Regions from separate parts of the Niveibacterium umoris genome, predicted to be linked through region 4. Evidence: predicted binding sites of a transcription regulator. Region 4 holds the regulator's gene; each other region holds the start of a gene.
The links. Region 4 encodes FNR, which switches genes on or off when oxygen is low (the NO sensors DNR and NnrR bind a similar motif). Its sites were predicted from a motif close to TTGANCTAGNTCAA; they were not measured.
Positions count from the first base shown of each region.

Region 1: the regulator FNR is predicted to act here: its motif matches at 5,498-5,511, upstream of GGR36_RS04745 (NAD(P)H-dependent oxidoreductase subunit E).
Region 2: the regulator FNR is predicted to act here: its motif matches at 2,535-2,548, upstream of GGR36_RS10075 (formate/nitrite transporter family protein).
Region 3: the regulator FNR is predicted to act here: its motif matches at 4,580-4,593, upstream of GGR36_RS13380 (NAD(P)H-dependent flavin oxidoreductase).

Region 1 covers NZ_JACIET010000001.1:1,059,715-1,067,134, forward strand. The annotation lists gene GGR36_RS04720 (hydrogenase/urease maturation nickel metallochaperone HypA) at 1-362, opposite strand, end outside; gene GGR36_RS04725 (hydrogenase maturation protease) at 355-840, opposite strand; gene GGR36_RS04730 (Ni/Fe hydrogenase subunit alpha) at 837-2,336, opposite strand; gene GGR36_RS04735 (NADH-quinone oxidoreductase subunit B family protein) at 2,351-2,911, opposite strand; gene GGR36_RS04740 (2Fe-2S iron-sulfur cluster-binding protein) at 2,925-3,635, opposite strand; gene GGR36_RS04745 (NAD(P)H-dependent oxidoreductase subunit E) at 3,645-5,435, opposite strand; gene GGR36_RS04750 (2Fe-2S iron-sulfur cluster-binding protein) at 5,539-6,264, opposite strand; gene GGR36_RS04755 (NAD(P)H-dependent oxidoreductase subunit E) at 6,254-7,420, opposite strand, start outside.
Region 2 covers NZ_JACIET010000001.1:2,230,474-2,237,893, reverse strand. The annotation lists gene hypD (hydrogenase formation protein HypD) at 1-465, shown strand, start outside; gene hypE (hydrogenase expression/formation protein HypE) at 462-1,505, shown strand; gene GGR36_RS10075 (formate/nitrite transporter family protein) at 1,570-2,346, opposite strand; gene GGR36_RS10070 (4Fe-4S dicluster domain-containing protein) at 2,686-3,318, shown strand; gene hyfB (hydrogenase 4 subunit B) at 3,315-5,333, shown strand; gene GGR36_RS10060 (respiratory chain complex I subunit 1 family protein) at 5,343-6,281, shown strand; gene GGR36_RS10055 (hydrogenase 4 subunit D) at 6,298-7,420, shown strand, end outside.
Region 3 covers NZ_JACIET010000002.1:279,058-286,477, forward strand. The annotation lists gene GGR36_RS13355 (type IV pilus assembly protein PilM) at 1-600, opposite strand, end outside; gene GGR36_RS13360 (penicillin-binding protein 1A) at 771-3,152, shown strand; gene cyaY (iron donor protein CyaY) at 3,187-3,513, opposite strand; gene lptM (LPS translocon maturation chaperone LptM) at 3,625-3,801, shown strand; gene GGR36_RS13375 (hypothetical protein) at 3,798-4,484, opposite strand; gene GGR36_RS13380 (NAD(P)H-dependent flavin oxidoreductase) at 4,652-5,830, shown strand; gene GGR36_RS13385 (phosphatidate cytidylyltransferase) at 5,895-6,896, opposite strand; gene GGR36_RS13390 (lysophospholipid acyltransferase family protein) at 6,893-7,420, opposite strand, start outside.
Region 4 covers NZ_JACIET010000001.1:496,460-503,879, reverse strand. The annotation lists gene ppa (inorganic diphosphatase) at 44-571, opposite strand; gene GGR36_RS02150 (sodium-translocating pyrophosphatase) at 842-2,899, shown strand; gene GGR36_RS02145 (heavy-metal-associated domain-containing protein) at 2,967-3,173, opposite strand; gene GGR36_RS02140 (universal stress protein) at 3,178-3,603, opposite strand; gene GGR36_RS02135 (sulfite exporter TauE/SafE family protein) at 3,619-4,332, opposite strand; gene hemN (oxygen-independent coproporphyrinogen III oxidase) at 4,403-5,797, opposite strand; gene fnr (fumarate/nitrate reduction transcriptional regulator Fnr) at 5,891-6,631, shown strand; gene GGR36_RS02120 (SirB2 family protein) at 6,632-7,039, opposite strand; gene GGR36_RS02115 (PHA/PHB synthase family protein) at 7,029-7,420, opposite strand, start outside.

The DNA of each region.
Region 1 (7,420 bases), 560 kb from region 4:
TACCTCGTTTCCGCGATGGCCTTGCGCTCTTCAACGACGATGGAACGAACACGCATCTCGGTGCCTTGCAGGATTTCCAGCCCACCACGCCCGCAGATTCCACAGGGCTGGTAACGAATCTCGATAGCCTGCTCCCCACCGCAATCATGGCAGCGCGCCCGTGCTGGCAACCGTAACACATGTACAGTGGCGCCCTCGGCACGTGTATGCAACATGGCGCTCGTCAAAGCAAACAACAAGGCGTCTTCTTCGACACCGGCCAGGTCACCCAGTTCTAGCGTAATGGCGAGCACCCGCGCGCCAGGCTCGGCGCTGCGTTCCACAATGGCGACGACCTGTTCGGCCAGCGATGCCTCATGCACAGAGAGCCTCCGACACGCCTCGCGCCCGCACCACCCAATCGATCAAACCCCGCCACGCAGCTTCAACGCCTTCGTTCGCCGCGGCAGACAAGGGCGCGCCGAGTTCGAAGGACTCCCCGCGCACCGACAGGATCTCTGCACGAGGCGATGCACCGCCGACCACTTTCGCGTGAACCTCAAGCAATCCTTGTGGCGACACCGCATGCGTCGAATAGCTCGCATCCGCCTGGGCCGATACCGACTCGAAGCGGGCACCGGCTTCGCCGGATGCGCGCGCGTCGATGAACAGCACGCGGCGACGCCCGACTAAATCCAGGGCGTGTTCGATGTTCAGTTGGAAGTCGACAACCACTTCAACATCGTCCGCACGCTGATCCACCAGCCAGCCAGCCAGCTTGTCACCGAGCAGCGGGCCCACCGCATCGTCACCGCGACCGGGATTGCCAAAGGCCAGAACCAGCAATGGCGCGGGCGTCACAGCACCGCCTCGCGGCTAAGTTCCCCATTCCCGCCCTTGACGAGACGGCTCACCACATCGCCATCCGGTGCGATTGCCTCGATGCTGAGCGGCATCTTGCCCACGGCATGCGTTGCGCACGACAGGCAGGGATCGTAGGCCCGAATTGCAACCTCGATTCGGTTCAGCAGACCCTCGCTGATCTCGCGGCCATCAAAACACTCTGCCGCCACCGCCCGCACCGATTCGTTCATGGCAGTGTTGTTGCTGGTCGTCGAAACGATCAGGTTGGCCATGGTGACCAGGTCATTCGAGTCGATCTTGTAGTGATGGAACAGCGTGCCACGCGGTGCTTCGATAACGCCGACGCCTTCGCGCAATGGCTTGCCGCTGCGGGACAGATCTGTCCCGGTGATCTCCGGATCATCCAGCAACTCGGCAATCGCTTCGGCGCAGTGAAGCAGCTCGATCATTCGCGCCCAGTGGTAAGCCAGTGTCGCCTGTACCGGCTGCCCTGCGCCCTGCGCCATGAAGTCCACCCGCGCCGCCTCGGCACGCGGCGTGGGAATGTGATCGCAGTTGTTGACCCGCGCCAGCGGCCCCACGCGATACCAGCCCTGCTCCTTGCCCAAGGCCGTCAGGAAGGGAAACTTCATGTAGCTCCACGACTTGACCTCTTCGTGAAGGATGGCGTTGTAGCCCCGGTAATCGAAGTGATCGAGAACGATCCCGCCTGCTGCATCCTTGACACGGATGCCACCGTGGTACAACTCGAGCCCGCCGTCCGGCGCAACCAGGGACAGGAAGTTCGAGTTCGCCGCTGCGAAACCGCGGTTTGCCGGCTCGTCCGCAAGGTAGAGCTGGCGCGCGATTGCCAGCCCGTGCGCTGCCCAGCCCAATACGGTCAGGATGTCTGACTTGAGGTAGTCACGTTCTTCCTGCGACAGCGGCTTGTTGAAGCCACCTGGCACCGAGCCGGTGCCGTGCACCCGTTTGCCGGTCAGCACGCGAATCACTTCCTGCCCGAACTTCCGCAGTTTGACGCCGATGAGGCCGATTTCAGGGTGGTCGGTCAGAACGCCCACGACGTTGCGGTGTGGAACCGGGTCGTCGTAGCCGAACAGCAGGTCCGGCGATGCAAGGTGGAAGAAATGCAGCGCGTGCGACTGCAACATCTGGCCAAAATGCAGCAAGCGTCGCAACTTGGTCGCCGTGGGCGAGATCGGCTGATTGCCCGACACGAAGAAGTCCGTGGCTTTGGACGCCGCCAGCAGGTGGCTCACCGGGCAGATGCCGCAGAGCCGCTGCACCAGCGTCGGTACTTCCCAGTAGGGGCGCCCCTGGATGAACTTCTCGAAGCCACGAAACTCGACAACATGCAGGCGCGCCTGACGCACCACACGGTTCTCATCGAGCAAGAGTGTGACCTTGCCATGACCTTCGACACGGCTAACCGGTTCGATCGCCAGACGTTGCAGACCGATCGTTTCGGTGGCTGTTTCCAGATTTTCGTACATGCTCGGGCTCCGGCTCAGTCGAAACGACGGTTTTCGTAGGCAAGTTGCGGTTCGCGCCCTTCGACCAACGCGGACAGCAGTTCCCAGAACGCGTCGGCAGGGGGCGGGCAACCCGGCAGCACATAATCGACCCGCACCACTTCGTGGATCGGCCTTACCTTGTTCAGCAGCAGGGGGATCTCTGCATCGTGCGGAATGTGCGGATTCTCGATTCCGGGGGCCTCGATGTAGGCCTCACGCAGGCACGATTCAAGCGAAAACTTGTTGCGCACGGCCGGGACTCCACCTGTGATCGCGCAAGAGCCCACGGCAACGATATAGCGGCAGTGCGCGCGGAATTCGCGCAGCACTTCGACGTTTTCGACATTGCACAGGCCCCCTTCGATCAGCCCGACGTCGACATGTTCGGAACAGTGCTTGATGTCGGTCAGCGGCGTGCGGTCAAAAGTGACGATCTGGGCGAGATCCACGATCCGTTCATCGACGTCGAGAAAGGACATGTGGCACCCGAAGCAACCGGCAAGCGAGCAGGTCGCGACTTTCAGGCGGGGTGGATGTTCGACTGGGGCGTTCATGATTGCTCGATTCTCAGTACTTGGATTCGAATTCGCATTCGATGGCCTGGGTATCGAATCGGCGCTCGCCGATCGGTTGCTCGTAGCCACGGCGTTTGACCAGCAGCGCACCGGTCGGGCAAACCTGCACCGCCCGGTCATTCGCCTCGATATTGGTGTCCTTGAGCAGGCCCGTCGACGAGTTGACCACGAGTTGCGTGTCGATACCGCGGCCGCTGAGCCCGAAGAGCTCCTTGCCGTCCGCATCCCGGCTGGCGCGCACACACAGCGAACAGTTGATGCAGCGGTCACGATCGAGCACCACTTCGGGGTGCGAGGCGTCCATGCTGCGGCTCGGAAAACGGTGCGGCAGAGAGGTGTCTTCCATGCCAAGGTGATAAGCCACCGCTTGCAGCTGACAGTTACCGCTCTTCACGCAGAATGGGCAGAAGTGGTTGCCCTCGATGAACAGCATCTGCACGATGCGGCGGCGCGCGTCCTGGATGTCCGGTGCTTCACTTTCAACCTTGGCACCGGCACTGGCCGGCGTCGTACAACTCGCGCTCAGCCAGCCATTGACCCGGACGGTGCAGACCTTGCAGCTGCCATGCGGCTGGAACTCGCGGTGATGGCACAGATGCGGGATGTAGTGACCGGCGGCCAGCGCCGCATTCATGATGGTCTGGCCCGCTTCAAAAGCGACGGGCTTGCCGTCCAGAGTGAAGGTGTTTTTCGTGTCGCTCATCGGTCGTTCTCAATCGCTGTGAATCTGGTCAAGTTGATCGTGCCGCCCGGTCAGCGCGCGCGACTCGGTAACCGACGCATCCAGATCGAACTCGGGCACAAAGTCCGCTTCCGCCAGCAGTCGGCTGGTGTATTCCTCCGGGAATCGCTTGATCGTATCGAGCAGCGTATTGGGGGCTGTCTCGCCCAAGCCGCAGTGGGAATACGCCTTGACGAATTCACCGATCGAACTCACCTGTTCCAGATCTCGCTGGGTACCCTGGCCGTCAGCGATCTTGTCGGCGTAGTGCTTGAGCATCTGGGTGCCGACTCGACAAGGGGTACAGAAACCGCACGACTCGTGGGCGAAAAAGTGTGCAAACTGCCGCGCCACATCGACCATGTCGCGCAGATCGTTGAACACCATGATGCTGCCGCCGGTTGAGAGGTCGGCGTAGCTCACGCGACGATCGAACTCGGCGCGCCCGACACAGGTGCCCGCCGGGCCGCCAACCTGCACCGCTTTGGCGTTCTCGCCACCGCAGCGCGCGAGCACCTCGCGAACCGTCGTGCCAAGCGGCAACTCATAGATTCCGGGGCGCTGGCAATCGCCCGCGATCGACAGCAACTTGGTGCCGCGCGACTTGGCTTCGCCGTGAGCGGAGAACCAGTCGGCCCCTTTCCATGCGATCTGGGCAGCCTGCACGAACGATTCGACGTTGTTGTTGATCGTCGATTGACCGAACAGCCCGATCTTCACCGCGGACGGCGGCCGCACGCGCGGGATGCCGCGTTTGCCTTCCAGCGATTCGAGCAAGGCAGACTGTTCGCCACAGACGTAGGCGCCCGCGCCAAGGTGGATGCGCAGGTCGAAATCCAGCCCGCTCTCGCAGACGTTCTCGCCCAGCAGGCCGGCGGCACGACGTTCGGCCAGCACGGTCTGCAAGCCTTCCATCATGTACTCGTACTCGCCACGCATGTACACATAGCCCTTCTTGGCGCCGACGAGCAGTCCCGCAATCGTCATGCCTTCGAACAACTCGTCGGCATACTTGGCGAGCAGCACGCGGTCCTTGAACGTGCCCGGCTCGCCCTCATCGGCATTGCAGGTGATGTAGTGGGTACCCTTGGTATCGAAGGCGCCGCGCCACTTCCGCCCCACCGGAAAACCGGCACCGCCGCGCCCCTGCAGACCCGAGCGTTCAACTTCGTCCAGCGTCGCCGGCAATCCGCGGGCGAGCGCAGCGCGAATGGCCTCTCCCGGCGGGATTACGGTATCAAGGGTGATGCCACGTTCGCGGATGCCGTCATCAACATGAAACCATTCGGCAGGCCACTCGCTGGCCGGAACACCGTGTTCGATCAGCGAGGCCATCTTTTCGATGCGGGCTTCGGTCATCCGCGTGAAAACACGGCCGTTCACCAGGCCCGCTGGCGCTTGCTCGCAGTGACCGGTACACGACGTCATCGATACGGTCACACGCCCATCGGCGCGTGGCTGACCGAGGGTCACACCCAGGCGGTCGGCAAGGCGCTTTGCCACGATCTGACTCCCCGCCATGCGGTCAGTCACCGAGTCGCTGAAATACACGTCGAATTGCCCACGCGGCGTGGTGTGCAGAAAGCTGTAGAACTCGACGCAACCCCTGACGCGGGCAATCGGCAGGTTGAGCACGTGCGCGAAGAACTGGATTGCCTCTTCCGGAACGTAGGAGCGGCTCGCTTGAACTTCGCGCAGCATTTGCAGCAAACGGTGGCGCGCGTGAAGGTGACGCGCAGCAATGTCGTGCAGCGTCGCTGACTGACCGAGGGGGGATGCCATGTCGTGTCCCTGAGGGAAATATCGCCAACCGCAATTGATACGCTTGGTGCGGCGCGCCCCTCTTGTCCGGGATCAAGCGCCGACAGTGGGCGCGCTTGCTTTCTCAATCACCCTTGTTTTCGCTCGGTGGGCAAGCAAGCTCCTCACCGATATCGTGGGTGTCATAGCGCCGCTGCCCGATCGGGACCGCAAAGGCTGCCTTCTTCGGAACGATTGCGCCGACCGGGCAAACCTGGGCGGCCGCGTCGGTGATCGAGAAACGTGAATCGCCGAGCAGACCGCTCGGGCTGTTGACCAGCAAACGCGCCTCTATGCCCCGACCAGCCACGCCAAATACCTGTTTGTGGTCGACATCACGGCTGGCCCTTACGCACAGCTCACAAAGGATGCAACGGTCATAGTCGATCATCGCGTCGGGATGGGAGGCGTCGAGTTGCCTGCGCGGATACTGGTGGGCGTAGTGCGTGTCTTCCATGCCAAGGTGGTAGGCAACCGCCTGCAGCTTGCAATTGCCGCTTTGCTGGCAGAAGGGGCAGTAATGATTGCCCTCGGCGAAGAGCATCTGCACCACGCGTTTGCGGTAGCCCTGGATCTCCGGCGTTTCGCTCTCGACCTTCATACCCTCGGTGACCGGTTCGAAGCACGCCGACGTGAACTTGCCGTTGGCCTTGACCGAACAGAGCTTGCACGAGCCGTGCGGCGGGAATTCCGGCCGGTAACACAGATGAGGAATGTAGTGTCCGGCGTCGGCCGCGGCCTGCAGGATGGTCTGCCCCTGCAGGAACGGCAATTGCACGCCATCGAAGCTGAAGTGTCCTTTATCCGCCATGATGGCCCTCCTTGGCGACGTCGGCGCCGAACATGGACCTTGCCTCGCTCAATTCCGCATCAAGATCGAAGCCTGGATCGCCGCCTCCGTCATGGATGCGCGCTTCGAAAGCCGCACGGAAATGCGCCAAGGCATCGAGCATCGGATTCGGTGCGGTCTGACCCAGGCCGCAATGGCTGAGCGCGCGCGTGACCTGGCCCGCGCTCTCCATCTCATTCAGGTCCGCCGTCGTTGCCTTGCCCTCGACGACCTTGTCGATCAGCTGTCGCATCACGGTCGTGCCGACCCTGCACGGCGTGCAGAATCCGCAGGACTCGTGCTGGAAGAAGCGCGCGAAGTTCTGCACAACGGCGACCACGTCGCGCGTCCAGTCGAACACCATCAGCGAACCGGTGGTGGGGAGATCCTCGAAGGCAATCTTCCTGTGGAACTCCGACGCGCCAATCAGGTGACCCGATGGCCCGCCGATCTGGATTGCCTGCACCGCCGTCGCGCCGCAGTCACCCAGCACCTCGCCGATGCTGACACCGAAGGGATACTCGTAGATGCCACGCTTGGGCACGTCACCCGAGATCGACAACAGCACCGTCCCACGTGACTTCTCGGTTCCCAGACTTGAAAACCACGCACTTCCCATCGCCGCCACCTGGGCTGCCTGGATGAAGGTCTGAACGTTGTTGACCACCGTCGGCTTGTCGGCGTAACCGCGCACCGCCGGGAAAGGCGGCCGCACGCGTGCCTGGCCGCGCTTGCCTTCGAGCGACTCGATCAGCGCCGATTCCTCGCCACAGATGTAGGCGCCGGCGCCAAGATGAATCGAGATGTCGAAATCGAAGCCCGACCCGAACAGGTTGCTCCCCAGCAACCCCTCTTCCCGGCAGCGTTCGAGCACAGCCTCCAGATGCGGCAACAGGTATTCATACTCGCCGCGCAGGTAAAGGAATCCCTGTCGGGCCCCAACCACGAAGCCGGCCAGCGCCATCCCTTCGAAAAGTTCTCCAGAAAACCGGTTGAGCAGCACCCGATCCTTGAACGTGCCCGGTTCGCCCTCATCGGCGTTGCACACGACAAAGCGCTGCACGCCCGGCGCTTCCATGCAGAAGCGCCATTTATGCGCTGTCAGGTAACCCGCGCCGCCCCGCCCGCGCAGGCCGGA
Region 2 (7,420 bases), 1.7 Mb from region 4:
GGCTTCGAACCGCTCGACGTGATGCAGTCGATCCTGATGCTGGTTCGGCAGATCAATGCCGGCCGCGCGGAAGTCGAGAACCAGTTCACCCGGGCCGTCAGTCGCGAAGGCAACCGCAAGGCGCAAGCGCTGGTGGCAGAGATCTTCGAGCTGCGCGAGGCCTTCGACTGGCGCGGCCTTGGCGAAGTGCCGCGCAGCGCGCTGCAGATCCGCCCCGCCTTTGCGCGATTCGACGCGGAGCGCCGCTATGGCATCGGCTATCGCCAGGTGGCCGACCCGAAGGCCTGCGAATGCGCGGCGATCCTGCGCGGCCACAAACATCCGGCCGACTGCAAGGTGTTCGGCACGGTGTGCACGCCGGATCACCCGATCGGCGCCTGCATGGTGTCGTCGGAGGGCGCCTGCGCCGCCTATTACACCTATGGTCGCTTCAACGTCGTCGTGAAAGAGGCGGGGGTCGCATGAGCCGCTACGCAAGACCCGTCGATTTCAAGCACGGCAAGGTCGATCTGACCCACGGCAGCGGCGGCCGCGCGATGGCGCAGCTAATCGACGAGCTCTTCGTGCGGCATTTCGACAACCCGATCCTCGATTCGATGAACGACGGCGCATGCTTCGCGCTGCCGGCCGGCGCCGGGCGGATGGTGATGGCGACCGACGGCCATGTCGTCTCGCCGCTGTTCTTCCCCGGTGGAGACATCGGGTGCCTGTCGGTGCACGGCACGGTGAATGACGTTGCGATGGCCGGCGGCCGGCCACTCTATCTCTCGGCGGGTTTCATCCTGGAAGAGGGGTTCCCGCTCGCCGACCTCAAGCGCATTGTCGTGTCGATGGCCGACGCGGCGCGCGAGGCCGGCGTACCCATCGTCACCGGCGACACCAAGGTGGTGGAGCAGGGCAAGGTCGATGGCGTATTCATCACCACCACCGGTGTCGGCGTCGTGCCGGACGGCATCGAGCTGGGGCCGGACCGCATCCGCCCCGGCGATTGCATCCTGCTCTCGGGCTGCATCGGCGACCATGGTGTGGCGATCCTGTCGAAGCGCGAGAACCTTTCCTTCGAGACCGAGATTCAGTCCGATACTGCTGCATTGCATACGCTCACCGCGGCGATGCTCGACGCGGTGCCGAGCATTCGCGCGCTGCGCGACCCGACGCGCGGCGGGCTCTCAGCGGTGCTCAACGAGTTCGCCGGGCAGTCGGGTTGCGGCATCGCGATCCGCGAGAAGGACATCCCGATCCGCGGCGAAGTGGCCGCGGCCTGCGAACTGCTCGGGCTCGATCCGCTGCATGTCGCCAATGAAGGCAAACTGGTCGCAGTCTGCCCGCCAGAGGATGCCGAGCGGCTGCTCGCGGTGATGCGGGCGCATCCGCTGGCCGCGGGGGCTGCGATCATCGGTACCGCGATCGTCGACCCGCAGCACTTCGTGCAGATGGAAACCGTGTTCGGCGGTCGGCGCATGGTCGACTGGCTGACCGGGGAGCAGTTACCGCGCATCTGCTGAGGCGTGATGGCGTGAAAAAAGGGAAGCCGTTGGCTTCCCTTTTTCTTTGGCTGCGCGGGTTCGATCAGCGCGGCGGGTTTTCTTCGCTCGGGTTGATGTAGGCGAAGGGGATGCCGACGAACAGCACACCGCCGACGATGTTGCCGAGCGTGCTGAAAACCAGGTTGAACAGCGCTTCGCTGATCGTGATCTGGCCGTTGCCGAGCAGCGACATCGAGAAGGTGCCCATGTTGGCGATCGAGTGCTCGAAGCCCAGGTACAGGAAGATGAACACGACGAGGATCAGCACCGCGATCTTCGCGATGTCTTCCTTGCAGCGCAGTGCCAGCCGCACCGCGAGGCAGACCACCCAGTTGGCAAGCACCCCCTTGAAGAAGATCGCTGCCGCACCCTGGTGCACCTTGTGTAGCGCGCCGGAGTAGAGCGCGTGATCGAGCGGCAAGGCCTCGAGGGCGCCGGCGCCGTACAGCAGACCGGCGACGATCAGCGCGCCGACGAAGTTGCCCAGGTAGCAGGCGCCCCACAGCAGCACGGTCTGGCCCCAGCTGGTGCGTCCCTCCACCGACGAAACCGCCAGGTACATGTTGTTGCTGGTGAACAGTTCGGCGTTGGTGAACACGATGATCGTCAAGCCAACACCAAAGAAGGCCGACGCGACAACCTTGCCGATGCTGACGTCATGAAGGTTGTGGCTCAGGTTCCAGAAAACGAACAGCACGATCGAGAGATACATGCCGGCCAACACCGAACGGGTCAGGTAGCGACCCGGGTCGGACTGCAACAGCGAAAGTTTGCGTACGCCGCTCTCTGCGGCTTTTTCTACATAGGTGCGATCAATCATGGGGGTACCTCGGTGCTTCTGCGAAAAGGGGGTATTCAAGCATGACCCGCGCCATGGTCTGTGCAGCGATTGCCTGTCGGAACTGACATTTCAGCGGCATCAAGCTTTGGTCGATGCGCCATTGCAATTGCGCGGAAAATCGCGTTGGCGCAAAGCGACGATATATTCCACCGGCAGGTGGCCAGGCCTTGATCCGCGCCAATAAACCGCTTCGATTAAACGGTTGTAATCGCCCACTTTAGACGGTCCGGTTGAAACGGAACAGCATTTGCGGCTCTGGCATGAACCTCATGCCTGCGACATCGCCGGGTGCTGTGGTCAACAAATGAGGGCTTGGTTATGAACCGCTTCGTGATCGCGGAGCCAGCGCTGTGTATCGGCTGCAATACATGCATGGCGGCCTGTTCTGTGGTGCACAGGGCGGCGGGCTTGCAGAGTCTGCCGCGCCTGACGGTGACCCGTCAGGGCGACCGCACGGCGCCGATGTTGTGTCGCAACTGCGAGGACGCACCCTGCGCCCGGGTCTGCCCGGTCAACGCGATCACCCACGAAGGCGGTGCGGTCGTGCTGAACGAGACGACCTGCATCGGTTGCAAGCTGTGCGCGATCGCCTGCCCCTTCGGCGCGATCACGCCGAGCGGCACCCCCGTCACCGGTGTGGTGAGTACCGGCTGCAATTACATATCGCCCGCCATGCAGAGGGTGACAGCCCCGGGCGATACCGACACAGACAGCAGCGCAACGCTGCATCCGATGCTGGCCTGGGCGGCCGGCGTGCGTAGCGTGGCGGTGAAGTGCGATCTGTGCGATTTCCGCGCCGAGGGCCCCGAATGCGTGCGCGTCTGCCCCACCCGCGCCCTGTTCATGGTGGATGACCAGGCGCTGGTGCAGACCGGCGAGCACAAACGTCGCCAGGCGGCTGGCGCACTGGATTCTTCCTTCTCGTTCAACGCCGCGCAGGAGCAGAAATGATGACGTCTCCGCTTGCTCTGCTGCTCGCGTCAGTGCTTCTGTATGCGCTGGGCGCACTCGCGTCGCTGCTGCTCGCGCGTGCCGAATCACTGGCGATCAAGGCGTCCGGGCTGGCCGGCATGCTCGGCGGCGCGGCCGGCCTTGCTGCCTCGCTACCCACCTTGCTCGGCGGTGCAACGCTGCACTATGCGACGCCGGGGCCGTTTCCGTTCGCGCAGTTCGTGATCCGGCTCGATCCGCTGGCGGCCCTGATGGTGGCCGTGATCTCGCTGCTGGTGCTGATCTGCTCGCTCTATTCGCTGGCTTATGTGCGCGAGTACGCCGGGCGTGGCGCCTGGGCGATGGGCTTCTTCATGAATGTGTTCGTCGCGTCGATGGTCGCCCTGGTGGCGGTCGACAACGCGTTCTACTTCCTGATCTTCTTCGAGATGATGTCGCTGGCCTCGTACTTCCTGGTGATCTTCGATCAGGACGAGGAGGCGGTCAGCGCCGGGTTCCTCTACTTCCTGATCGCGCACGCCGGATCGATCCTGATCATGGCGGCGTTCTTCATCTGCTACAGCCACAGCGGAAGCCTTGATTTCGACAGCTTCCGCGCGCTGCGCCTGTCGCCGGGCCTCGCCTCGCTGGTGTTCCTGCTGGCCTTCTTCGGCTTTGGCGCCAAGGCCGGCATGGTGCCCTTGCATGGCTGGCTGCCGCGCGCGCACCCCGCGGCGCCGTCGCATGCCTCGGCCTTGATGTCGGGCGTGATGGTGAAGATCGGCGTCTTCGGCATCATCAAGGTGGGCATCGATCTGCTGGGTGCGAGTGCCACCTGGTGGGGCATGCTGGTGCTCGGTTTCGGCGCCGTGTCGGCGGTGCTCGGCGTGCTCTACGCGCTCGCCGAGCAGGACCTCAAGCGCTTGCTTGCCTACTCGTCGGTCGAGAACGTCGGGATCATCCTGATGGGGGTCGGCGTCGGCATGATCGGTCTTGCCGAACACAATGCCATGCTGGCGGCGGTCGGACTCCTGGCCGCCTTCTACCACCTGCTCAATCACGCCGTGTTCAAGGGACTGCTGTTCCTCGGTGCCGGCTCGATCCTGTATCGCACCCACACCAAGAACATGGAGCTTTTGGGCGGACTCGCCAAACGCATGCCGTGGACCGCGGCAGCCTTCCTTGTCGGTGCGATGGCGATCTCGGCCTTGCCCCCGCTCAATGGTTTCGTCAGCGAGTGGTTCACCTACCAGGCGCTGTTCGCGATGGCGCGTGGTGGCGATCTTGCGACGCGCCTTGCCGGCCCGGTCGGCATGGTGATGCTGGCCCTGACTGGCGCGCTCGCGGCGATGTGTTTCGTCAAGGCATACGGCATCTGTTTCTCCGGCCAGCCGCGCAGCGCCCACGCGGAAGCGGCGCGCGAAGCCCCGCTCAGCATGGTGATCAGCCTGGCCTTGCTGGGCGGGTTGATCGTGGCGCTTGGTGTCGGTGCGTCGTGGGTTGCGCCGGTGATGGCAGGCGTGGCGGCCTCGCTGACGCACGCGGCTGCGCCGATGGTGGGCGCGGGTACCTGGGTCTTCCCTGGCGACCCGGTTCAGGCGGTGTTGTCGACACCGGTGCTCACGGTGCTGTTGATCTCGATACCGGTAGCGCCGCTGCTGCTGATTACCGTGCTCACCGGCTCGCGCCTGGGGCGTCGCCACGGTGGCGAATCCTGGGCCTGCGGCTACGGTCAGGAAGCGTCGATGACCGTGTCGTCGCGTGGCCTCGCGCAGCCCATCGGCGACATGTTTGCGCCGCTGTATGCACTGCGCGACTGGCTGAATCCGTCGCGTCCGGCGCATCGCGCGCTCGACTGGTCGATCGGGGCCGCGACCCGCGTCGAACCGGTGTGGGATGCACAGGTCACGACACGCACGGTGCAAGCGGTGCAGTGGCTGGGGCGCAAGGTGCAGTGGTTGCAGCACGGGGACTTCCGCGTGTACTGCCTCTACGTCGTCGCCACCCTGGTGATCCTGCTGCTGGTTACGGTCTAGGAGCCTGCGATGCCGACTCTCACCATGTCATTTCTTGCCATCCTGCAGGCCCTTGCGCTGCTCGCGATCGCGCCGCTCATGACCGGCGTGTCGCGCATGATCCGGGCGCGCATGCACTCGCGGCGCGGCCCCGGCGTGCTGCAGGATTACCGCGACATCATCAAGCTGATCAAACGTCAGGACCTCGCACCGGAATCCTCCGGCCTTGTCTTCCGCGCGGCGCCTTACATCGTGCTCAGCACCATGCTGCTGCTGGCGATGGCGCTGCCGGTATTCACCCGCCATTCGCCGGTCAGCGCGGTCGCCGACCTCATCACCTTCGCCTACGTCTTCGCCCTGGCGCGCTTCTTCTTTGCCCTGTCGGGCATCGACTCCGGCAGTTCATTTGCCGGCATCGGCGCCGGCCGCGAGCTGACGATGGGGGTACTGGTCGAACCGACCATGATCCTCTCGCTGGTCGTCGTGGCACTGGTCGAAGGCAGCACCAATCTGGGCAGCATCAGCGCATCGATTGCCGGTGGTTACCTGCAGGCACCGATGGCGATCCTGCTGGCGCTGCTGGCGTTCGCCTTCACCGTCTTCATCGAGATGGGCAAGCTGCCCTTCGACATGGCCGAGGCCGAGCAGGAACTGCAGGAAGGCCCGCTGACCGAGTATTCCGGCCCCTCGCTGGCGGTACTCAAACTGGGACTCGGGCTGAAGAAGATTGTCATGGCGCAGTTCCTGATCGGCGTTTTCCTGCCTTTCGGAAATGCGCCGACGCTTGAAATCGGCGCACTCGCCGTCGCGGCTATCGCATTGCCCCTGAAGCTGCTGGCGATCTTCGTGCTGGCCGGCCTGATCGAGAACAGCATGGCGCGCGGCCGCTTCCTGATGACCTCGCGCGTGACCTGGATCGGATTCGGTTGCGCGGTGCTGGCTTTCGTTTTCTATCTCACCGGCCTCTGAGGAGCCCAGCCCAATCATGCAGAACCTTGCGCTCGCGACCATTCTGCTGCCCTTTGCGGGGGCTGCGCTGACGGTCCTCGGCCCGCAGCGTATGGCGAAGTGGGTGGCCTTGCTGTTTGCGGCGCTGGCGTCGCTCAGCGTGATCCAGCTCGCGTTGGCCTTCAGCGCCGCCGGCAAGACAGCAGCGACCACCGCGCTGCTGTCGCTCGGCAGCACGGTGCTGATGGGGCTGACGATAGACCGCATCAGCGTGCTGGTGGCCGTGGCGGTAGTGACCCTCGGCTTCCTTGTCATCGCGTATTCGACCGCCTACCTGAGCCTTGGAAACCGTGAGCACCCGCATGAAGGGCGACCGCGCTATTACGCCTTCCTGCTGCTGTTCATCGGTGCGATGGCGGGGCTGGTGCTGTCCTCGACCCTGATCGGGCAGCTGGTGTTCTTCGAAATCACTGGCGCCTGTTCGTGGGGGCTGATCGGCTATTACGAGAAACCGAAGGCGCTGCAGTCGGCGATCAAGGCGTTGCTGATCACCCATGTGGCGTCGATCGGGCTTTACGTCGCGGCTGCCTACCTCTTCGTGCAGACCGGCTCCTTCGAGCTCACGTCGCTGAGCGGCCTTGGCGAGGGCGCAAAGGTCGTCGTGTTCCTCGGCATCCTGATTGCGGCCTGGGGCAAGTCGGCGCAACTGCCGCTGCATGCCTGGCTGCCGGACGCGATGGAGGCGCCGACACCGGTCAGCGCCTACCTGCACGCCGCGTCGATGGTCAAGGTGGGCGTCTACATCTACGCCCGTGCCATCTACTCCGCCGGTGCGGTGCCCGAGATCATCGGCTGGGTCGGCACCATTGCTGCGGTGATCACGATGCTCTACGGCTTCCTGATGTATCTGCCGCAGAAGGACATGAAGCGTCTGCTCGCGTACTCGACGATCTCGCAGTTGTCCTTGATCTTCATGGCGCTCTCGCTGTCGATCTTCGGCTCGCAACTGGCCTTCAACGGTGGTATCGCACACATCTTCAACCACGCCTTCGCGAAGAGCCTGTTCTTCCTGGTGGCCGGCGCGCTCAGCTACAGCTGCGGCACGCGGATGCTGCCGTCGCTGCGCGGGCTGCTGCGTCATGTGCCGTTGCTGGGTGTGA
Region 3 (7,420 bases), on a different contig from region 4:
GGCGACGATTCGATTCTTGCCGCCCTCGGGGAGTTGTGCCCGGATGAGATCCAGCGCCGCCTGCGCGGCAAAGGACTCAACGTCCATCACCTGCGGCTTGAGGCCCGCGGATTCCGCAACCGCGACACGGTCCTCGACTTTCTCCTTGCGGGAGGCCGCGATCAGCACTTCGACCTCGTCCTCGCCACCAGGCGCCGGGCCCAGTACCTGAAAGTCGAGGTTAACCTCCTCGATCGCGAACGGGATGTACTGGTTCGCTTCGGACTCGACCTGCACCTCCATCTCGGTCTCTCGCAAACCAGCGGGCAGGATGATCTTCTTCGTGATCACCGCTCCGGCAGGCAGCGCAAGGCCGACATGTCGCGTTGTCGTCGACATCCGTTTCCAGGCGCGGCGCACAGCGTCCGCCACCACATCGAGCTGCGCGATATTGCCGTCGCTCACCGCATCGCGGGGCAACGGTTCAATCGCGTAACGCTCCAGCCGTCGCTGACGGCCGTTGACGTCGGACAACTCGACCAGCTTGACAGCCGAGGACGAGATGTCCAGACCGATCAGCGGCCTCGCTTTTCCGGCGAAGATCGAAGAGAAGTCGATCACGGGAAAATGCCCTTTTTAATCAACAAATTAGGCACAATTGCCACAATTTACTTGAAATCCTAGCAGTAACTTTTAGCAGATGTAAAGACAAAAGTATGAATTAGGAATGTTCGGCCGGCCGCACGCCTTGCCTCGCCTATAATCCGCCTTCCCGTCCTGACGCCAGTGCCATGCGTTACGCAACCTACATATTCGCGATTTTCATCGGTCTGATACTTCTGGCTGCCGCCACGGTCGGGCTTGCGGTGGCCTTTGCCTGGCCCAAGCTGCCGACCCTGGAAGCGCTGACCGACTATCGGCCACGCATCCCGCTCCGCGTATTCACCGAGGATGGCCAGCTCATCGGCGAGTTCGGCGAAGAAAGGCGCACTTTCGCGAAAATCCAGGAAGTCCCGGCCCACATGAAGAACGCCGTCCTCGCGGCAGAGGACGATCGCTTCTACGAACATGGCGGCGTCGACATCGCCGGATTCCTGCGCGCTGCGGTAGCCAACCTCACTTCTGGCGGAAAGCGTCAGGGCGCAAGCACGATCACCATGCAAGTCGCCCGAAACTTCTTTCTCACCCGCGAGAAAAGTTACAGCCGCAAGCTTTACGAGATTCTGCTGTCGATCAAGATCGAAAAGAACCTCACCAAGGATCAGATCCTCGAGCTGTATTTCAATCAGATCTATCTCGGTCAGCGTGCCTACGGCTTTGCAGCGGCCTCCCAGATCTATTACGGCAAGAATCTGGGACAGTTGAATATTGCCGAGGCAGCCATGTTGGCAGGGCTACCGAAGGCACCTTCCGCTTACAACCCGATTACCAACCCGGCCCGCGCAACCTTGCGCCAGCACTACGTCTTGCGGCGCATGAAAGAACTCAACTTCATCACTGCGGCGGAGTATGAGGACGCACTCAAAGCGCAACTCAAGCCTGTGAGGGGTGGTTCGGAAAACTATCCGGTGCACGGCGAGTACGTCGCCGAGATGGCGCGCCAGATGGCCGTCGAACAGTTCAAGGATGCCGCGTATACCGCGGGCGTTCGGGTCATCACGACGGTCAAGGCAGCGGACCAGGAAGCGGCCTATCTCGCACTGCGCCGAGGCTTGCTCGACTACGAACGCCGGCACGCTTATCGCGGCGCCGAGGCCTATGTCGATATGGCCGGCATCAAGGGCGACACTGATGAGCAACTCGATGTACTGCTTGAGGATTTCCCCGACAACGGCGAGATGATTCCGGCGATCCTGCTGGAGGCAAGCAGCGCACGTATCCGCGCCTATACCCGCGGCGGCGAGGTTCTTGAATTCACCGGGCAAGGTCTTCGTTTCGTGTCGCCGATGCTCGCCGACAATGCGGCGCCCGCCAAACGGCTGAGACGCGGCGCGGTGATCCGTGTCGCCAAAGGCAGCAAGGGATGGGAGATCGTGCAGGTGCCCGATGTCGAGGGTGCCTTCATCGCGGTCGATCCGCAGACTGGCGCCGTGCGTGCGCTTGCCGGCGGCTTCGACTACAACCGCAACAAGTTCAACCATGCAACACAGGCGTGGCGGCAACCAGGGTCGAGCTTCAAGCCCTTCATCTACTCGGCCGCACTTGAAAAGGGCTACACGCCGAGCAGCATCGTCGACGACGCACCGCTGTCGTTCTCGTCCGGGCAGACCGGCAGCCAGGCTTGGGAGCCGAAGAACTACGACGGCAAGTACGAGGGGCCAATGTCAATTCGCGCGGCGCTGGCCAAATCGAAGAACATGGTCTCGATCCGATTGCTCAACTCGATCGGTCCTCAGTACGCGCAGGACTACGCCGCGCGATTTGGTTTCGACCCCGACAAACACCCCGCCTACCTCACGATGGCGCTCGGCGCCGGTTCGGTGACCCCGTGGCAGATGGCCCAGGCGTATTCCGTCTTCGCCAACGGCGGATATCGTGTTCAGCCCTTCATCGTCAAAGAGATGCAGGACAGCCAGGGCCGCGTGCTCGCCCGCACGCAGATCACCAGCGCGTCGGATGGCGCGCCGCGTGTGATCGACCCGCGCAACGCCTGGCTGATGGACAGCATGATGAAGGACGTCGTGCGCCATGGCACCGCAACCAAGGCTCTTGCGCTCAAACGCAACGACCTCGCGGGCAAGACCGGCACGACCAACGAATACGTTGACGCCTGGTTCTGCGGCTACCAGCCTTCGCTGGTGGGCATTGCCTGGATCGGATACGACACGCCGCGCAAGCTCGGCTCCGGCGAAACCGGTGGCGCCGCGGCCTTGCCGGTTTGGATCAACTTCATGGCGAAAGCGCTGCAGGGCGTACCGGAGAAGATTTTCGAAGTGCCGCAAGGTCTGGTTGCCGTCACGACCAATGACGGCCGTGGCGACTTTGTGTACGAAGAGCGTCTCGGCGCACCGCCACCCGACGCGGAAGCGCCGGCCGAAGGCGAAGCCGCAGCGCCTCAGAGTGCTCCAGGCCCTGCGCCGGCACCAAGCCCGGTGCTGCCGGTTCAGCCGCAGCCAACACCATTACCGCGGGCACCGCACAATGAGGTGACCGGCGAGGTGCCACGCGGTTGATACGGCGGGCGACCTCAGGGTCGCGCCGTCGAAATCAGGCCGCGTCGCCGCGAACCAGACTCACCGGCTCGCCCGCCTGCGCGCTCGCGAGCCGGTTCAGGCAGGTCCAGAGTTCGGCGCCATCGCGGGTACCGACCCACTGCCGCCCGTCGTAACGGAAATGGAAGCCGCCGAGTCTGGCGGCAACCCAGATCTCTCGCGCAGCGCTGTGACGATTGATGATCATCTGGCTGCCATCGTCGAATTCGATCTGCAGCACATTGCCCGGCTGGACTTCAACGTCCATCCCGGCGTCGTCGAAAGCACGCTCGATCAGCACAAGCTCTTGCTCTGCGAGCGGATTGAAGACTGCTTCGTCCATCCCCGTCCCTGTCTGCTAGCATCCGGCACAGCCCCAGCGCCCGGCGCGCGGGTGCCGACTGCTGTTATGTTGATTTGAATGCCGCGCTGCGCGCGGCCCGATGGAAGCCGAATGTCCGCCCGTCCGACACACATCCTGATTTGCATCGCCGTCATGCTGCTCGGCGCCTGCGGCATCAAGGGCCCCCTCTATCTGCCGCCCCCGCCGAAAACCGTACCCCCGGCAATGCCGGCGCAGTCAGCGCCGACACAAGCCGTGCCCGATAGTAACAAAGCAGGCACCCCTTAACGCGCCGGGTATCCCGCACCGGCTTCCGCCGCACTGCGCGGATCGCTTGCGGAGATCGCGCGCATCAATGCGTCCAGCACCGGCGCGTTGAGCAGGTGCCAGATGAAGTGCGTCCCGCTCGGCCAGACCGTACACAGCGCCTGGTCGACACTGCGGGCGAGCAGGGCTCCGACTAACATCGCAAGCGCCTGCACCAGCGCAGGCCCGCCGGGCACGCCCTTCCGCGTCGTCCACAGCGCCGCGACCAACAGCGCAAGTGCGGCGCCCGCGTAGAACTCGGATCCATTGAGCGGGAGTTGCGACATCGCTTCCGGCAGTCCGAGATCAATAGCGATGAAGACCGCCACGCCCGCCAGAGCCGACCGCGTGCCCAACCCCGCGCGCCGCACCAGAAAACGGTGCAGATACACAAGCAGGAAGAGCGTGATGAAACCGGTATCGAGGAACATGGCCCAGCGCTGCGCGACGGTGTGGAAGGCCAGGCTGCCGATCGCGATGCAGAAGATCAGGCCCGCCAGAAGGCGCAGGTCAGTGACAGCGTCGCGCCCATGCAGGCGACGCCACGCAATCAAGGCCGTGATCACGAAGGCAAGATTGCTTAGCGCGCTGAGCGGTTCGGCCCACAAACCCGGGCCCGCCCGCTCGCAATAGGCATCAATGAAGTCGTAGGCGCCTGCATTCATGGGATGCCTCTCAGCGCAAAAGGGCTCACACAGTCCCCGATTGTTGCGCAGTGCAAACATGCGTTCATGGCAGTCAAGCGCATAGCTGCGGGCGTTTGCGACGGATCAAGGCTGTAATGTGTGTGCAATGCAACAGTGCCGGACTTTGCCCCCGAGGAAATACGCCAATGTCGATGATCCAGCACGCCTTCAAGCCGCTTGTGCTGCGCGGAAAACAACTCCTGCCTATCGTGCAGGGCGGCATGGGCGTCGGTGTGTCGGCCCATCGGCTGGCTGGCGCAGTGGCTGCGCTCGGCGGTGTCGGGACCATCGCGAGCGTCGATCTGCGTCGTCTGCATCCGGATCTTGAAGAGGCCACCGGCCGCTGCCGCGACAAGGCCGCCATCGAGGCCGCGAACCTGACCGCGCTGGACCGCGAGATCGCCGCCGCCCGCGAACTGGCCAAAGGCGTCGGTGTTGTCGCGGTGAATGTGATGCGCGCGGTGACCCAGTACGCCGACTATGTGCGTCAGGCCTGCCGCAGCGGCGCCGATGCGATCGTGATGGGCGCCGGCCTGCCGCTCGATCTGCCCGAACTCACCGCCGATCACCCCGACATCGCGCTGATTCCGATCCTCTCGGACGCGCGCGGCGTCACGGTGGTCCTCAAGCGCTGGATGAAGAAGAACCGCTTGCCCGACGCCATCGTGCTGGAGCATCCGGGCTGGGCAGGCGGCCACCTTGGCGCGGCGAACGTGGCCGGTACCACTGATTCGCGCTTCGACTTCGAGAAGGTCGTGCCGGAATGCCTCGAAGCGATTCGTGGTCTCGGTCTCTCGACCGAGCAGATCCCGCTGATTCCGGCCGGCGGTATCGACACCCACGACAAGGTGCGTCGCGTCATGGAGCTGGGAGGTTCGGCGGTGCAGGTGGGCACGGCCTTCGCGGTGACGCGGGAAGGCGATGCGGCCGACGCTTTCAAGCAGGTGCTGATGGGCGCGAACGAACAGGACATCGTCGAATTCACCAGCTGCGCGGGCCTGCCGGCGCGTGCGGTGGCGACCCCCTGGCTGAGCAATTACCTCAAGCGCGAGTCTCGTCTGCAGGATGCCGCGGCGCGTGAAGACGGCGGCGAACGCCAATGCACGCTCAAGTGGGATTGCCTGCTGCAGTGCGGCCTGCGCGACAAGCTCTCGAAGTTCGGCCAGTTCTGCATCGACAACCAGCTTGCCCACGCGGTGAAGGGCGACATTGCCAAGGGCCTGTTCTTCCGCGGCAAAGGCACGCTCCCCTTCGGCACCGAGATGCGTTCGGTACGCGAACTGATCGAATACCTGCTCGCCGACCTGCGCCCGGCACACGCCTGATCCGCGGCAAGCAGGCAGTAAAAGGCCGGCACATCGCCGGCCTTTTTCATTCGGGCAGCACGCCTCAGACCGCGTAGAAGTAGCGCACCAGGTGGAAGTAGATCGGTGCCGCGAAGGCAACCGGCGCGACGCGGTCGAGCATGCCGCCGTGGCCGACGATCGAATGGCCCCAGTAACGCACGCCGCGATCGCGCTTGATGGCCGTCATCACCAGGCTGCCGAGGAAGCCCATCCAGGTCGCCGCGAGCGCAATGCCGAACGCGGCCCACACGCCGAACGGCGTTATCCAGGCCAGCATCGCGCCCAGCAAGGCGGCACCGAAGCCGCCCAGAACCAGGCCCTCCCAGGTTCGCGTGAGCGATACACCCGGCGCCGCCGGTGTCCGGCCAAGACGGGCCGAGAAGAACTTCTGCAGCACGTCGCCGCTCTGCACCACCAGCACCAGGAACGCGATCAACAGCAGGTGGCGCCCCGCGTAGTCCGGGATGCGCAGGCTCAACAGCTGCGGCACGTTCGACAGGCAGTACACGCAGATCATCAGGCCCCACTGCACGTTGGCGGCGCGGTCCATGAAACGCTTGGCGTCACCCCGCAGCGCCGACACGATCGGCAGGAAGAGGAAGGCGAAGACCGGCACCCACAGCTCGGTGAAGGTCAGCCAGCCGTGCCAGATGCCCAGGTAGTGCAGCGGCAACACCAGGAAGAAGGCCGCGAGCAGCGTCCAGTGATCGCCGATGCGGGTGGGCGACAGCGTGATGAATTCGCGCAGGGTGCCGAAGGACGCAAACGCGAACAGCAAGGCGACGCCCTTGCGACCGGCCAAAAACGCCAACCCGATCCACGCGACCATGATCCACCAGCCGCGCACTCGCGCCACATAGCTTTCGATCACGCCGACCCGGCGTCCGCGCACCCGGCGCCGCAGGTAGCGGCCGAACAGCGTCGCCATGATCAGCACCACGAAAACGCCGGCAAAGAGCAGCGCGGTCGTCGTGCGCGGGCCGAGTGTGGGGCCGGTCCACGGCGGCACCGGCAGTTTGCCCAGGTCGATGCCGAACTTCATCATTCGAGCGGCTCCTCGCCTTTCGGCGCCCACGATTGCAGCACGCTGCGCGCGCGATGCAGGAAGTCGTCGCGGTCTTCGTCCTGCGCCAGCCCGATTGGCTCGCCGAAGCCGACCGAGCAGATCAGCGGCACCGGAATCACCTGCCCTTTTGGCATCACCCGATTGAGGTTCGCCAGCCAGACCGGCACCAGTTCGACCTTGGGGTGGCTTTCGGCAAGGTGGAACAGGCCCGCCTTGAAGGGCAGCAGCTCGTCGCCCAGGTTGCGCGTACCTTCCGGGAAGATGATCAGCGAGTCGCCTGCATCCAGCGCGGCGCGCATCACTTCAAGCGGGTCACCGCCGCCCGAACGCGAACGGTCCACCAGCACCGCGCGAAATACCTTGTGGATCAGGAAACGCCGGACCGGCGAGGTTTCCCAATAATCCGAGCCCGCTACTGGCCGGGTCCGTCGCCGCAGGGCCTTGGGAAGACTCGCCCAGATCAGCACGAAATCCACATGGCTGGAGTGGTTCGCAAAATAGAT
Region 4 (7,420 bases):
ACGATCGTTCTTGCGATGAACTTTAGGGCTATTTGAAAAGATTTCAGCCCTTGGCCTTGGCGATGCCGGCCATGATTTCGCCGATCGCCTCTTCTTCCCCGCCCCAGCCCAGCACCTTGACCCACTTGCCCGGCTCAAGATCCTTGTAGTGCTCGAAGAAGTGCACGATCTGGCTGCGCAGCAGTTCCGGCAGATCGTCGAGGGTGCGTACCTTGTCGTACAGCGAGGTCGTCTTGCTGATCGGCACTGCGATCAGCTTGGCATCTTCGCCGCCCTCGTCCTGCATCTTCAGCAGCCCGATTGCCCGGCAGCGGACAACAATGCCGGGCAGGAGCGGAAACGGCGTCACCACGAGCACATCGACCGGGTCACCATCACCGGCGATCGTGCAGGGTATATAGCCATAGTTGCACGGATAGTGCATCGAAGTACCCATGAACCGGTCGACGAACATGGCGCCGGTTTCTTTGTCGACTTCGTACTTGATCGGGTCGGCGTGGGCCGGGATCTCGATGATGACGTTGAACTCGCCCGGGGCCTTGCTGCCCGGCGTCACGTTGTGAAGGCTCATGTTCTGTTCTCTCTGTGTGATTTGGGAACGCGCGGATTGAATTTTATCACCCGAAGCTTACGGCTTGCTGCACTGCACCCAAGTACTCGATGCGCATCCCAGGCGCGTAGCGGACTTGCGCTGGATCAGACGCCTCAAGAACCGCGTTGCCATGGGCGACGAGCCTCCATTAGGATGCCCGGGCGCCCGCGATCGCAAAATAACAACGACACGGACGCCAAGAGAGTCGCTTCAGGCAGTTGAACCTTCCAAAACAAAGGAGTTGCCCCTATGTCGACGACCATGGCGCTGTATTTCGCCTTGGCCTGTGGCCTTGCTGCCGTGCTTTACGGCTTCATTTCTCGCAGCTGGATTCTTTCGCAGGACCCCGGAAACGCACGCATGCAGGAGATTGCGGGCGCCATCCAGCAAGGGGCTGCGGCTTACCTCGCAAGGCAGTACAGGACGATCGCCGTCGTCGGCGTGGTCCTTGCAGTCCTCATCGGCGTTTTCCTCGATCTGACCACCGCAATTGGCTTCGTGATCGGCGCCGTGCTGTCCGGTGCCTGTGGCTTCATCGGCATGAACGTGTCGGTACGCGCCAACGTGCGCACCGCGCAAGCGGCCACCAAAGGCATCGGACCGGCGCTGAACGTTGCGTTCCGCGGCGGCGCGATCACCGGCATGCTGGTGGTTGGCCTTGGCCTGCTCGGCGTCGGCCTTTTCTTCTGGTACGTCAGCAAGGGGGCCACGGTCGCTGACTCGGCAACTTTGAAGCCCCTTCTCGGCTTTGCCTTCGGCTCGTCGCTGATTTCGATCTTCGCGCGTCTGGGCGGCGGCATCTTCACCAAGGGTGCGGACGTCGGTGCCGACCTGGTCGGCAAGGTTGAAGCCGGCATCCCGGAAGATGACCCGCGCAACCCGGCGGTGATCGCGGATAACGTCGGTGACAACGTCGGCGACTGCGCTGGCATGGCTGCGGACTTGTTCGAGACCTACGCCGTGACGCTGATCGCAACGATGGCGCTGGGCGCGCTGATGGTCGCCGGCGCACCGCTCAATGCCGTGATCTACCCGCTGCTGCTCGGCGGTGTGTCGATCATCGCCTCGATCATCGGCTGCAGCTTCGTCAAGGCCAGCCCCGGCATGAAGAACGTGATGCCGGCGCTCTACCGCGGCCTCGCCGTTGCGGGCGTGCTGTCGCTGATCGCCTTCTATTTCGTCACCAACGCGCTTTTCCCGCAGCCCGTGCAACTGGCCAGCGGCGACAGCATTACTGCGCTCTCGCTGTTCGGCGCCTGCGTCGTCGGCCTGGTGCTGACGGCTGCGATGGTGTGGATCACCGAGTACTACACAGGCACCGATTACAAGCCGGTTCAGCACATCGCTCAGGCTTCGACCACCGGCCATGGCACCAACATCATTGCCGGCCTGGGCGTTTCGATGAAGTCGACCGCATGGCCGGTACTGTTCGTGTGTATCGCGATCTTCGTGGCGTTCAAGCTCGCCGGCCTGTTTGGCATCGCCGTCGCAGCGACCTCGATGCTGAGCATGGCGGGCATCGTTGTGGCGCTCGACGCCTACGGCCCGATCACCGACAACGCCGGCGGCATTGCAGAGATGGCCGAGTTGCCGGATAGCGTGCGTGACATCACCGACCCGCTCGACGCGGTCGGCAACACGACCAAGGCCGTCACCAAGGGGTACGCGATCGGTTCGGCCGGCCTGGCCGCACTGGTGCTCTTCGCCGACTACACCCACGCGCTCGAATCGCGCCACATGCATGTGACCTTCGACCTGTCGAACCACATGGTGATCATCGGCCTCTTCATCGGCGGCCTGATCCCCTACCTGTTCGGTGCGATGGCGATGGAAGCGGTCGGCCGTGCAGCAGGCTCGGTGGTGGAAGAAGTGCGCCGCCAGTTCCGCGAGATCAAGGGCATCATGGAAGGCACCGGCAAGCCGGAATACGGCAAGGCCGTCGACATGCTGACCGGCGCTGCGATCAAGGAAATGATCATTCCGTCGCTGCTTCCGGTCGTCGTACCGATCCTGGTCGGCCTGATCCTCGGACCGGCAGCCCTCGGCGGCCTGCTGATGGGCACCATCGTGACCGGCCTGTTCGTGGCGATCTCGATGTGTACCGGCGGCGGTGCGTGGGACAACGCCAAGAAGTACATCGAAGATGGCCATTTCGGTGGCAAGGGCTCCGAAGCCCACAAGGCCGCCGTTACTGGCGACACCGTGGGCGACCCCTACAAGGACACGGCCGGCCCGGCAGTGAACCCGCTGATCAAGATCATCAACATCGTGGCGCTGCTGATCGTGCCGCTGCTGCCGATGATCTGACCGCAAGCTGATTCACCATGAAATACGGCCGCCCGAGGGCGGCCGTTTGCGTTTTGCCTTTGTGCTGTCAGTCGGTTTCGAAGCCTGCGCCTCGCACCGCAGCCTGCAGCACTGGCAAGGACACCCGATCCGGATCGAATTCGACGGTCGCCTGAGCCGCATCAAGCGACACGATGGCCGTGGCGACCCCCTCCTGCGCTTTCAGAACCCGCTCGACCGAGCCGACACAGCCTTGGCAACTCATGCCACTGACTTTGAACGTAACCGTTTCCATCACTTCACCTCGCAACCATAACCGGGCAGTGCGCCAGCTGAACAACCCTCGCCGCGACTGAACCTACGAGAACTTTTTCCAGCACGCTGTGGCCGCGCGCGCCCAACCAGATCCAGTCGCATCCGCGGTCGACCGCATAAGCGACGATCGTTTCAGCGGGTTGACCGACCAATACCTGCTCATCAAAACTCAATCCAGCAGCCCTCAACCGGCTCGCTGCCGGCGCCAACGCGATGCGGCCTTCGTCGGAGTAATAACGATCCAGCGCACTGCTCTCGATATGTCGTGTCGCAAACGTCATCGGCACAGGGTTATGAACCGTAACCAGTGTCAACGCAGGCGGCGCGGCGAAAAAGCTCAAGGCGCGCAGCAACGCGTCGATTGCCGCGAGCGATGCGGCCGAGCCATCGGTGGCCAGCAGGATTTTCATCGTCAATCCCCTCCTTCATACATGGCAGATCACGCCCTGCCATAGCTTGCCGCCCAGAGAGCTGGCATTGGCAAGCCCGAATGCGCCAAACGCTATCACGGTGAGCCCAGCGCCCAAACGCAGCCAGCGCCGCTGCAGAACAGCTCGCAACTTCACCGCAAACATGCCTGCAAGCAGCAGATTGGGTAAGGTGCCCACGCCAAAGGCAAGCATCAGCGTCGCACCGCGAAGCGCCGACCCAGACACCAATGCCGTTGCAAGAATGCTGTAGACAAGCCCGCACGGCACGAATCCCCAGATCAACCCGAGCGGATAGGCCGTCAGCGGACTGCGGGCAGGAATGAATCTCGCACCATACGGTCGCAAGCGCGACCATAAAACGCCGCCCAAGCGCTCAATCGGCGCCAGCGGCGCGGTCAAGCCGGTCAGGTAGAGCCCAAGCAACAGCAGCATGACGTTTGCCGCAACGTAGAACGCCATCTGCACTGGCAAGATTCGGTTGAGAAGGAAGCCAGTCGACCCCACCGCACCCATGAAGCACCCGGCCAGGGTGTAACTGCTTATCCGACCAAGGTTGTACGCGAGGTGTATCGGCAACAAGGCCGACGTGCGGGCCTGCCCTGGTAGATTGACCGTGAGCGCGGCAACCAGTCCGCCGCACATGCCAACGCAGTGCGTCCCTCCCAACAGGCCGATCAGTGCGGCGGCAAAGTATCCAGCTTCAGGCATGCAGTTCGCGGCAGTTTATTGCACCCGCCGAGCGGAAAAGGAGGCCAGTGTAGCGCCCGCAGCCCCGCGTTCAGATCACCTTCGAGTAGCGCACCACTTCGCGGTCGCTGCGCAGATGCGCGTCGAACACCATGGCCAGGACGCGAGCGAGCATGCGCCCCGGGACGCTGACTTCCACGCCATGCGGTGTGACGGTGCACAAACCATCGCGCTCGTGACCGCGCAATGCCTCGAGTTCCTGCGCAAAGTAGTCGGAGAATTTGATGCCCCAACCCTGTTCGAAGGCGCCGAAATCGATCTCGAAGTGACACATCAGACTCTGGATGACCGCATACCGGAGCTGGTCGTCGAAACTCATCTCGTATCCGCGCACCACAGGCAGTTCATCGCGGTCGATCGATGCGTAGTAGTCCTCCAGAGTCTTCGCCGACTGGATGTAGGCGGAGCCCACCTTGCCGATCGAAGAAACGCCGAATCCGAGCAGATCGCAGTCCGAATGCGTCGAATAACCCTGGAAATTGCGGTACAAGCGCCCATTCCGCTGCGCCACGGCCATCTCGTCGTCAGGTTTGGCGAAGTGATCCATACCGATGAACACGTAGCCGGCGCGCGTGAGTTTGTCGATCGCCATGCCCAGTATTTCAAGCTTCTGATCGGCACTCGGCAGATCCGCCGCGTTGATGCGCCGCTGCGGCATGAATCGCGTCGGCAGATGAGCGTAGTTGTACAGCGCGAGGCGGTCCGGCGAAAGGCTCAGAACGGTGTCCAGCGTGCGGCTCACGCGCTCGACGCTCTGGAACGGCAGGCCGTAGATTAGATCAATGCTGACGGACCGGAAACCATTGGCGCGCGCGGCGTTGATGACCGAAGCCGTCTCATCGACAGACTGGATTCGATTGACCGCTGCCTGCACGACCGGATCGAAATCCTGCACACCGACGCTCATCCGGTTGAAGCCTTCGGCACCAAGGAGCGCGACCGTTTCAGCCGAGACCCGCCGGGGATCGACCTCGATCGAATACTCGCCCCCTTCGGTCAGCGTGAAATGACTACGGATGGCGCGGAACAGTTCGCGGATTTCACTGTCCGACAGGAAGGTCGGCGTACCGCCGCCCCAGTGCATCTGCGAAACCAGGCGGGATCCGGCGAGTTGCGCCGCGACCAGACCCATCTCTTTGTCGAGGTACTGGAGGTAACGTTCGGCACGACTGCGATCCTTCGTGACGATCTTGTTGCACGCGCAATAGAAGCAGACCGTATCGCAGAACGGAATGTGGAAATATAATGAGAGGGGTTTCATCAGGCCGCCCTGCGCTCGCAGACCCAGATGTCTTGCGAAGTCGGTGCGTCCGAAGCCCTCATTGAAGCGGTCCGCCGTCGGGTAAGACGTGTAGCGCGGACCTGAAACGTCGAAGCGGCGGATGAGATCGCGGTCGAAGACCGGCATCTGCTCAATTTGATTCATTGTTTTGTTTTCTCTCTGTGGATGCCGGAAGGTGTCATGAACTCCGTAGGAGCCGTTTGATTGCCATCAACTAGCCCACTTGGAGCACCAGACTTGGAAAAACCCGCCACCATTGCGCTGACGGCCGTAAACCTGCGAACTGCGTGCACCCAATGTAATCTTAAGGAACTCTGTCTGCCGGTCGGGCTCGACGATGTCGATCTTGAACGCATCGACGGACTCATCACTGCGCGAAAGAAAGTGAAGCGGCAGCAGCACCTTTACCGCGCGGGCGAACCCTTCGAGGCGATCTACGCGATTCGGACCGGTTTCTTCAAAACCGACATCCTGACCGAAGATGGTCGCGATCAGGTCACCGGCTTCCAGATGGCTGGCGAGATCCTCGGACTCGACGGCATCTCGACCGACCGCCACGTCTGCAATGCCGTGGCGCTGGAGGATTCCGACGTCTGCATGATCCCGTTCGAGCGCCTTGAGGAACTGTCACGCCGGATCGAACCCTTGCAGCGTCAGTTCCACAAGTTCATGAGCCGCGAGATCGTGCGCGAACAGGGCATCATGATGCTGCTCGGTTCGATGCGAGCGGAAGAGCGGCTGGCCGCCTTCCTGATCAACCTGTCGCAACGCATGCGCTTGAGGGGCTATTCGGCGTCCGAGTTCCACCTGCGGATGACGCGCGAAGAGATCGGGTCTTACCTTGGACTGAAACTCGAAACAGTGAGCCGCGCATTCTCGAAGTTCCAGGATGACGGACTGATCAGCGTCCATCAGAAGCACATCCAGATCCTGGATGCTGAAGGCCTGCGCCGCCTGATCGGTCGCGCAAACGTCTGATCAGCGCCACGGGATCGGGCTATGCGTGTGCGCTACCGACACGATGTAGCCGAATACCGCCAAGGCGGCCGCGAAAGCGGCCGCTTTTTCTTTGTCTGTCCGCCCACGTTTGAGCGCAACGCTGCCGAGCATCACATAGGCCAGCAGCGCCACAACTTTGGCGCTCAGCCAATCATTTCGAACCGGCACCACGCCGAGCGCACAAGCAAGCGCAATCGCTGACGCAAGAAGTATCGAATCCACAACGTGCGGCACGATCCGGACCCAGCGTCGCTCGACCCACGAGGCGGATCGCATCACGCCTACGCCTCGGGCGACGAATCCGCACCCGGAGATGATCGCGCAGCCAACGTGGACGCCCTTGAGCCAGACGTAATCCACCCCGATTGCCGCCAGTTCAACGCTCAAGCACGTATTCGCCAGGCGCAGCCGCGAGCTCCGGATAGGCTGCCGTAGCGAGCGGAGGCGGTGCGACTTGCTCGCCGCAGCGTTCCCCCAACCACGCCGTCCAGTCCTCCCACCAGCTTCCAGCAAGATGTTCCGCCCGTTCGCGCCACGCATGGGCACTGTCGGTGCGATGTGCGGTCGCGATCCAGTACTCACGCTTGGGCGGTTGCACCGGCGGATTCACAATGCCAAGGATGTGACCACTGGATGACAAGACGAAGCGTTTTTCGCCGCGGACGAAATTCATCACGCGAAACGCCTGGCGCCAAGGCGCGATGTGATCGTCTTCAGCGGCTACTGCATAGAGCGGCTGATTGATCCGCCCCAGATCAATTGACTCGC